One region of the Corallococcus silvisoli genome, then DNA from elsewhere that is predicted to be linked to it. Evidence: riboswitches for the same ligand, from Rfam matches in the RefSeq annotation. Region 1 holds a riboswitch; the other holds the start of a gene.
The links. A riboswitch is a leader RNA that binds a small molecule or an ion and turns the genes downstream of it on or off. The one in region 1 is predicted to bind cobalamin.
Positions count from the first base shown of each region.

Region 2: another riboswitch for cobalamin. It lies ahead of GTY96_RS35585 (acyl-CoA thioesterase); the one in region 1 lies ahead of GTY96_RS26550 (TonB-dependent receptor plug domain-containing protein).

Region 1 is NZ_JAAAPJ010000014.1:116,187-120,388, reverse strand. It holds gene GTY96_RS26565 (MarR family winged helix-turn-helix transcriptional regulator) at 88-636, opposite strand; gene GTY96_RS26560 (ComEA family DNA-binding protein) at 912-1,226, opposite strand; gene GTY96_RS26555 (hypothetical protein) at 1,262-1,504, opposite strand; cobalamin riboswitch at 1,771-2,009, shown strand; gene GTY96_RS26550 (TonB-dependent receptor plug domain-containing protein) at 2,070-4,091, shown strand; gene GTY96_RS26545 (MXAN_6577-like cysteine-rich protein) at 4,072-4,202, shown strand, end outside.
Region 2 is NZ_JAAAPJ010000028.1:67,509-71,710, reverse strand. It holds gene GTY96_RS35590 (aminotransferase family protein) at 1-417, opposite strand, end outside; cobalamin riboswitch at 848-1,064, opposite strand; gene GTY96_RS35585 (acyl-CoA thioesterase) at 1,100-1,516, opposite strand; cobalamin riboswitch at 1,691-1,903, opposite strand; gene GTY96_RS35580 (hypothetical protein) at 1,998-2,807, shown strand; gene GTY96_RS35575 (type VI immunity family protein) at 2,804-3,721, shown strand; gene GTY96_RS35570 (TIGR04013 family B12-binding domain/radical SAM domain-containing protein) at 3,783-4,202, shown strand, end outside.

The sequences.
Region 1 (4,202 bases):
AGGGTTCGGGGGACAACGCGGAAGGAGGACCCCGGACCTCCCCCGCCCGGTGGGAACGACCGGAGGGCAGGGGAGCGGGATGGACGCTCAGCCTTCGGCGGTGGGCTTGGACGGCGTCTCCGCGGGGGTGTCCTCGTGGGGCGCGGAGAGCCCGCCCAGCTCCTCGGCGAGCGCGGTGAGCACCTCCTGGGTGAAGACGATGCGGTCGCGGGGCATGCGAGCGAGCACGCGCTGCACGGCGGACTCGACGGTGCCCTCGGACGGGATGTCCAGCGAGCGGCCGGCGTCGGTGAGCGCGAAGAGCGCCTTGCGGCCGTCCAGCGGATCCGACTTGCGCTCCAGCAGGCCGCGCTTCTCCAGGCGCTTGAGCACGCCGGTGAGCGTGCTGGGGTGCACATGCAGGATGTTCGCGAGCGTGCCGGCGGTGATACCCGGGAAGCGTCCGACCAGACGGATGACCAGGCGCTGAGGGCCGGTGAGCCCCAGCGTGGACTCCATCCGCTTCGACGTGGATTGCAGGCCGTGGTCCACGGCCCAGAGCAGGCGCATGAACTCCAGCACTTCACCCAGTTGCGGTCCCCGGGACTTGCTGCCGTCCGGGCCTGCCATCGACTCCGGGGCTTGAGTGTCCTTCATGGGCGCATCCTCCCTCACCTACGGCCTCCCTGTCTTTCTACGGTGGTCCAACCTGTTTGGTGTGTCCTAGCGCGTCGGCCCGGCCGTTCCAGCAAAATCAGGATGGGATGAACGGCGCAGGACGGGGCTGCCCGCCTGGAGCCGGGACTGGCGTCATGACGCATCGGGGCGTCCAGGGGAGAGGCTTCAGAGGGAACGAGGGCCGCCACCCCGGGCATGCCGGAGCCCGGAGGCAGCGGCCCTCACGAGCCTGACTCAACCGATGGTTGTGTTTGTCATGGGTTCGTGACGTTTCCCTCCCTTCCCGGCGGCTGGGGGGCGGGGACCTTCTCCTGCTTGAGCGTCGTGGGGCCGCTGAGCGCCAGGTGCGCGCGCAGCTTGAGGAACTTCTTCTTGCCGAAGCCCTTGACCCGGACCAGCTCCTCGACGCGACCGAAGGGCCGCTTCTTGCGGTGCTCGAGGATGCGCTGCGCCGCCTTCTCACCCACGCCCGGCAGCAGGTCCAGCTCCGCCGCCGAGGCTTCGTTCAGGTTCACCACCCCCACGTATTGCGTGCGGGAGCTGGCGGCGTCCGAGCGCCCCGACCCCATCAGCACGCAGCCCAACACCCACGCCCAGGCCCACTTCACGAGTGGCCCCCCACGCCCGCCTCCAGCGCCGGCTCGCCCGCGAAGCGCCCGCCCGCCGCCGTGTCGCGCTTCTCCGCCGCCTCGCGTACGTGCAGCTTCCCGTCCAGCGGCAGCACGTCCAGCAGCACGTTGAGCGAACCGTCCTTGTTGACGAACGCGCTGCCAGCGCGCACCCAGATGCTCCCGCCCTTGCCCTCGCGGATGGAGAACACCGCCAACCGCTTCCCCGCCATCAGCATCGACACGCTTCCCCCTTCAGACTCCCGCGCCACCACGGCCCGGGCACCTCGCTGGCTCGACCGCCTGAGGTCGCGTCCGGGCATGAGCAGTCCGCATGCCAGCGGCGCCTTGCTCGGGGACGTGGCCCTCGCACCGTGCGGCGGTGCACGAGGCGTCCACGCGGAGGGATGGGCGCGGATGCTCCAGCGTGGGTCTTGTCAGGTGAGAGACGTGGCGGGTCGGGACGCGCACGGGCCGCGCCTTGACGGGCTACAGGTGACCTCCTAGAAGGGCCGGGCCCTTGGGTGCCCATGCCGGGCTTTCAAGAGGGAAGCCGGTGCGAGTCCGGCGCGGTCCCGCCACTGTGAACGGGTCGCCCTGAGGTCCAGGGCTGGAAGCCTCGGCTGTCACCACTTCCGCGTCAGGACGCGGAGGGAAGGTGGAGGGTTCCTTCCAGAAGGGCGCGGTGTGCGCCCACGTCTGGAGTCCGTGAGCCAGGAGACCTGCCCGGGGGTGCGGCCGTGTCCTCAAGGAGGACCCGCCGTGAGGCCTTCTCTCTTCGAGGAAGAGAGCGGAAGGCGGAGCATGTGGCGCTCGCTTCTCGCCCGGGCCGCGTGGGTCCTGGGGCTCGGCTTCCAGGGACCCGCTCAGGCCGGGCAGGAGCCCGCTGCGTCCGAAGCCACGCCCCCCGGGTCCGCTGCTTCCGAGGCGGAGGCGCCCCTCCCCGAGTTCATCCTCCCCACGGTGGACGTCATCGGGAGGGTGGTGCCCGACGCGCCTCCCGACTCCGTGCGACGGCGCGACCCCACGGGGGCCATCACCGTCATCGACGCCCGTGAGCGCGCGGGCGAGGCGCGCGACACCGCCGAGCTGCTGGGGGGCTCGGCGAGCCTCGTCGTGCAGGACGCCGGGGGCTACGGCCAGGGCAAGAGCCTGGTCGTGCGCGGCGCGTCGTCCAATGGCGTGCTGGTGTTCCTGGATGGGATTCCGCTCAACGGCGCGGGGGGCGTCGCGGACCTGTCGCTCATCCCCGTCGCGCTGTTGGAGCGGATGGAGATCCTCCGCGGCGCGGCCGGGGCCCGCTATGGCGCGGGGGGCCTGGGCGGCGCGGTCAACCTCGTCACGCGCGCGCCCGCGTCACGGCTGCTGTCCAGCGGCGAGGTCACCTACGGCAGCTTCGACACCGTGATGGGACATGTCGCCGCGTCAGGCGCGTTGCTCGACGGGCAGGCGCTGGTGCTGCTGCACGGGGGCCGCTCGCAGGGGGACTTCAGCTACCGCGTCGACGAGTTGCCCGCGCTGGATGACAACCCGCTCACGCAGGAGGTGCGCACGCGCAACGATGCCCGCGGCGGCGGCGCGCTGCTGAAGTACCAGCGGAGCCTGGACAGCGGCGGACGCGTGGACGCGCTGGCGGAGCTGTCGCTGGAGGACCGCGCGATCGCCGGCACGGTGCAGAACCCGACCGAGTCCCGCCGCCAGGACCAGACGCGCCTGTCGCTGGGCGCGCGTTGGAGCCGCCCCTTCGGAGACACAGAGGAGGGCAGCGCTCGCGGCTTCTTCCGGCGCGACTGGCTGGATGTCACCGGCGGCGCGATGGGGCTCGATGCCGGCGCGCAGCACTACACCGTGGGCGGCGCGGAGGTGGAGGGTCGCGCGGTGGTGGGGCGCAACGCGCTCGCCGTGACGCTCGCCGCCTCGTCGGAGGCCGTCACGCAGGCGACGGGTGCCCAGGCGGCGTCGTGGTGGCGCGCGAGCGTCATGGCCATGGACGAGCTGTCCCTGTTCTCTGAACGCATGAAGCTGGTTCCGTCGCTGCGCGTGGAGCGCGTGGGGCACTACTCGCTGCTGTCTCCCAAGCTGGGCGCGAGCGTGGACCTGGGCCACGGCTTCGGCGTGCGCGCCAACGCGGGCCAGTCCCACCGCGCGCCCTCGTTCCTGGAGCTCTACATCCGCCAGGGACTGCTGTTGCCCAACCCGGAGCTGAAGCCCGAGCGCGCCCTGTCCGTCGACGCCGCGGGCCTGTGGCACGACGGCACCTGGAGCGTCACCGCGGGAGGCTTCGCGGCGGTCTACGAAAACCTCATCGCCTATGAGCTGTATCCGCCGATGCTCGCGAAGCCCTACAACTTCGCCGCCGCGCGCGTGTGGGGCGCGGAGGTGGAAGCGGAGGCCCGGCCGCGCACGTGGCTGGTCGCCACCACGAGCTACGCGTGGACCCGCACACAGAACCGCTACGGCGACCCGCGCTATTTCGGCAAGGAGCTGCCGTATCGCCCGCGCCACAAGTGGGTGGGCCGGCTGCGCGTGGGCCCGGACTGGCTCAACGGCCGCACGGAGGTGCTGGTCCAGTCCGCGCAGTTGATCAACCGCGTGGGGGAGGCCCGGCTGTCGCTGCCTGCACGCACCTGGGTGAGCGTGGGCGCCTCCAGCACCTTCCTGCGCCGCCCGGACCTCACGGTGTCGTTCGACGTGAAGAACCTGCTCGATGCCCGGACCGCGGATTACACCGGCATGCCGCTGCCGGGCCGGGCCGCCTACGTGACGTTCGCCGTGGCGCTCGAACCCTCTGCCCCCAAGGACTCCCATGTCGCGTCCCCTCCTTGATGCGCGGCTCGCGCTCGTGTTGCTGGCCCTGGTCCTCACCGGCTGTCCGGAGGAGAAGGTGCTGTGCACGTCCGGCCTGAGCGTCTGTGGCGCCGAGTGCGCGGACCTCCA
Region 2 (4,202 bases), on a different contig from region 1:
GTAGCCGGGCACGCGCGTGATGACGCGCGAGCGCTGGGGCTGTCCGCGCTCCACCCAGAGCTGCCGGGCGAACTTCACCGCCGCCTCGATGGCCTCCGAACCGGAGCCCAGGAAGGCCGCGCGCTTGAGTCCCTGGGGCGCGTGTTCGCACAGCCGGGTGGCCAGGGCCTCCGTCACCTCGGTGGTGAAGTGGGTGCCGTTGACGTACGCGACCTGGAGGAGCTGCTCATGGACGCGGTCCGCGACCTCGCGGTTGCCATGGCCCACGCTGGCCACCAGCGCGCCCGCGGAGCCGTCCAGGTAGCGGCGGCCCTGCGCGCCGTACAGGTAGATGCCCTGGCCGTGGGTCACGACGGGGAACTCGCGCGACAGGTTGCGCAGGAGCACGTTCCCGTCCGGGTAGCGGATGGCGTTCAAAGACAGACGTCTCCCCAGGCGGCGCGCGTGGAGGGCGCGCTCGCGGTGGATGAAAGGAATTGAGAGGAGGAATGCGCGAAGAGGCGTCAGGCGCGCCGCGCCCGGGGCCTCCCGTGCCGTGTCTGGCTTCCGCGTCCTGTCACTGCTTCGCGCTGTCTTCGCCGCACTCCACGCATCGCTCGTCCTAACGGGCGACCCGCGTCGCCCGGCCAGTGACCCACGAAGGAGGAGGCGAGGTGTCCCGGTGCGACGCCGCGCACCCGGGCCATGGACGGGCCCGAAGACACCGACCCCCACCCCCGCGGGTGGCTGGAGACACGAAGGGAGAAGGGGAGTGTGCCGAGGCGAAAATCCCTGTGAAGACAGGGGCTTGCGCTCGGACCTTCCCGCCCTCCCTCGGGGCTCCAGGTCGAACCGTCCGTGGATGTCTCCCACGGGCCGGATGCGGGCAGGTCTTCGGGCTTGTGAGCGCGTCCGGCGTGAGGCGGGCCGGGGTTCCTACTGGCCGTCACTTCCCGGGGCCCACACGGGCTCCAGTGTCATGGACGGCGGTCGTTCTCACCTACCGCTGCGGGGCAGCCCCGGATTCGGACCGGGTTCCCTTTTCAGCCTGGGTAAACCCAGGCACCAGCATGGCGTCGTCTATACGCCCGGCTTGTTTCAGGTGTCAAGGCAATGTCTGTCATGTCTGGTTCTCCGGCGCGAGCGGCGGCACCGCGGTGGGACGCCGCTCCGCGTCGAGCGCGACCAGGATGAAGCGCCCGCGCGTGCACAGCAGGCGCGCGCCGGACAGCAGGTCCTCCGAGTAGAGCTCCACGTCCACGGTGAGGGAGGTGCGGCCGGTGGCGACGACGCGGCCCACCAGCTCCACCAGCTGGCCCTGGCGCACGGGGGTGTGGAAGTCCACGCGTTCGCTGGACGCGGTGACGACGGTGCGTCGCGCGTAGCGGCTGGCGGTGATGAACGCGGACATGTCCATCAGCCGCAGCGCCTGTCCGCCGAAGAGCGTGCCGTAGTGGTTGGTCTGGTCGGGGAAGACCATGTCGACCATGCGGGTCTCGGTGGCGGACGGAGGGAGGGAAGAAGAAGGGGACGTCATGGCAAGGACTCCTGGCGTGCGGTGCCGCCAGCGCCGAGCGCCGTCGGATCCGGGACACACGGCTCCCGGGCCCGGGACGCGGGCGGTGGCGGACGCACGGGACCGCGAGGGATGACCGGACCTTCCCGCGAGGGGCCGGGGTACCGCCCTGTCGGAGACGATCCTCCGCAGGGGCCGAAGGCAGGTTTTCGGACTCGTGGGCGTGCTTCCGGAGCGCTCCCCACCTGATGGGGATGCCTCCGTGGCGTCTACTGGCCGTCGCTTCCCAGTCCGACTCCGGACCAGTGCGTGTGACAGCGTTCGTTCCCACTCACCGCTGCGGGGCAGCTCCGGATTCGCACCGGATTCCCTTGCTAAACCTCGCGGACTCCCGCGAGGCACCGTCGGCGGGAGGCACGCTAGCCGCGCGGTTCACATCCGCCAAGTGTCCACGAGTGCGTTGGGTTGAAGGCGCTCGCGCTTTCGTGCGAGGAGGCACGACGTGACTCCTCTCCGAAGGATGTGGTGGCTGTGCTACCTCCTGTGGACCGCGTGCGCGGGGCCGGAGGTGAGGGCGCCCCGGAGCTATTCACAGGCGTCGATGGACTCCGCGACGGCCGGATGTCTGCGAAGCCCGGCGTGCGCGTCGCAGGTGGGTGAGGACGCGGTGCTGCCGTGGCTGTCGCGGGCGGCCGCGCGGGCCGGCCAGGCCGCCGCGATGATGCGCCTGTGGGAAGCGGCGGAGGTGGCGCGCGTGGAGCGGGCGCTGGTGGAGTGCGCGAAGCAGGCGAACTTCGAAGTGAACGAGCGGATGCTGGGGCCGGGGAAGCGGACCTCGCCGGAGGTGTGCCGGGAGAAGGTGGTGGACGCGAATGGGCGACAGGTGACGCGGGCGATGCAACTGGGAGAGGCCAAGCACGCGGCGGCACTGGAGTGCGTGCAGCGGGCCCTGGGTGACACGGACGCGGGGCGGTTCAGCCTGGAGCCGCGCTACCTGCGGGACGCGAAGACAGGGCGGATACGGTGGTTGGACCCGGAGGAGGTGGCGCGGTGGCTCGCGGCCGGGCAGTTCCACCTGCTGGTGGGGAGCATCGCGCCCGATGTGGTGCTGCACGCGCTCGGGAACCCCCTGAAGGTCCAGGCCCTCTACGACTTCAAGTTCCCGTGCCCGGCGACCAACGATGCCAGATGGGACACCTATCCGCCGGCAAGCCCCTTCGCCGACAGGCCGCAGAATGCTGTGTACCAGGACCTCTTGGCGAGCGAACGGGCCCCTCTCCTGGTATCCCCCAACATGGGAATCACCCAATGAACGAGCAGGTGCCGACAGTTCGTGAATCGATGGAGATTGAAGGGACGACCGTGGTCCTCATGAGGGAGGGGATCAGCATCGCCTTCTATCTGCGCGCGCCTCACGAAGAGATCGCTCCTGCCCTCTGGCGTGCGCAGGAGCGCTACCGGCGGGCCGTCGAACCGCGACGGCTGCGCTGGTTCTGGGATTGCTACACCGGAGACTGGCCGGAGCTGGATGCGGAGGGAGAGGCGGAGCTCCAGAAGCGGATCCTGAGCCCCTCTTGCTTCGTTGAGGCAAACGAGCTGTCGCACTCCGCGACGGGAGTCGCATTCAGGTATCACGGGAGAGGAAGTGACTCGGCCAGCTTCCACGAGGCCTATCCGGAGAGCACTTGCACGCTGGAGTTCCGGCTGCCCACCGAGTTCCTGGCCGAGCGCGGGCCGGAGTGGATCCGTGCGCTGGCCATCGACCTGGGCCGTGCGCTGCCCTGGGACTCAGGGCATGCGGGCCTGTCGCTCGAAGTGCATGCCTGGACCCGGACCCTCACGCCGCTGCTGCGCGAAACCACCCGGCGCCATCCGGGCTTCGACCTGAACCAGTTGGACCAGCTCGCGCTGCACCTGGGCACGAAGGTCCGCGCCCCCGCATGGCTCACCTTCCTGGGCCCGCCCGTGTTGCAGGAGCTGGGCGGCGCGGAGGGACTGCGCTCCCGGCTGCACGCTCCCGCGACCCAGGTCCAGTCACTCTCCCCGGACCGGGCCGTCGTCTCGTTGGGCCCCGCGCCCGAAGCAGGGGATCTGGACGCGGGTGACACACTGCCCGCGTACCGCGAGCTCGCCCGCGTGCTGGAGCCCTGGCTCTACGCACACCGGGGCTCCTGGGGGGACCTCACCGAAGCCGAGGTCCGCCAGTGGGAGCGCCGCTTCCTCTGACCGCGCACCGGCCGAGCGTGCCCCGTCGCACGCGGGCCCTGTGGCATCATCCCGGGCCGCCATGTCGCTGACGCCTCGCAAGGTCTCGCTCGTCCTGAGCTACCAGTACCCGGGCAAGTACGCCTTCACCGTGCTCGCCGGCGCCGTGGAGGCCGACCCCGCGCTCTCCGACGTGTCGCTGCACTTCCCGCGCAGCCGCGAGGCCCTGCTGGACACCGTGCGCGAGCGCGCGGACGCGGGCGACACCGTCGTCGCCGCGTGGTCCTTCTACTCCGCCAGCTTCGGCCCCTCCGTGGAGGAGCTGCACTGGGTGCGCGAACGGCTGGAGGGCCGCGACGTGCTCTGCATCGCGGGCGGCGTGCACGCCACCGCGGAGACGCTTCAGACGCTCCAGGCCGGCTTCGACCTCGTCGCCGTGGGCGAGGGCGAACACACCCTGCGCGCCCTGCTCGTCCGCGTCCTCCAGGGCGAGGACCCGCGC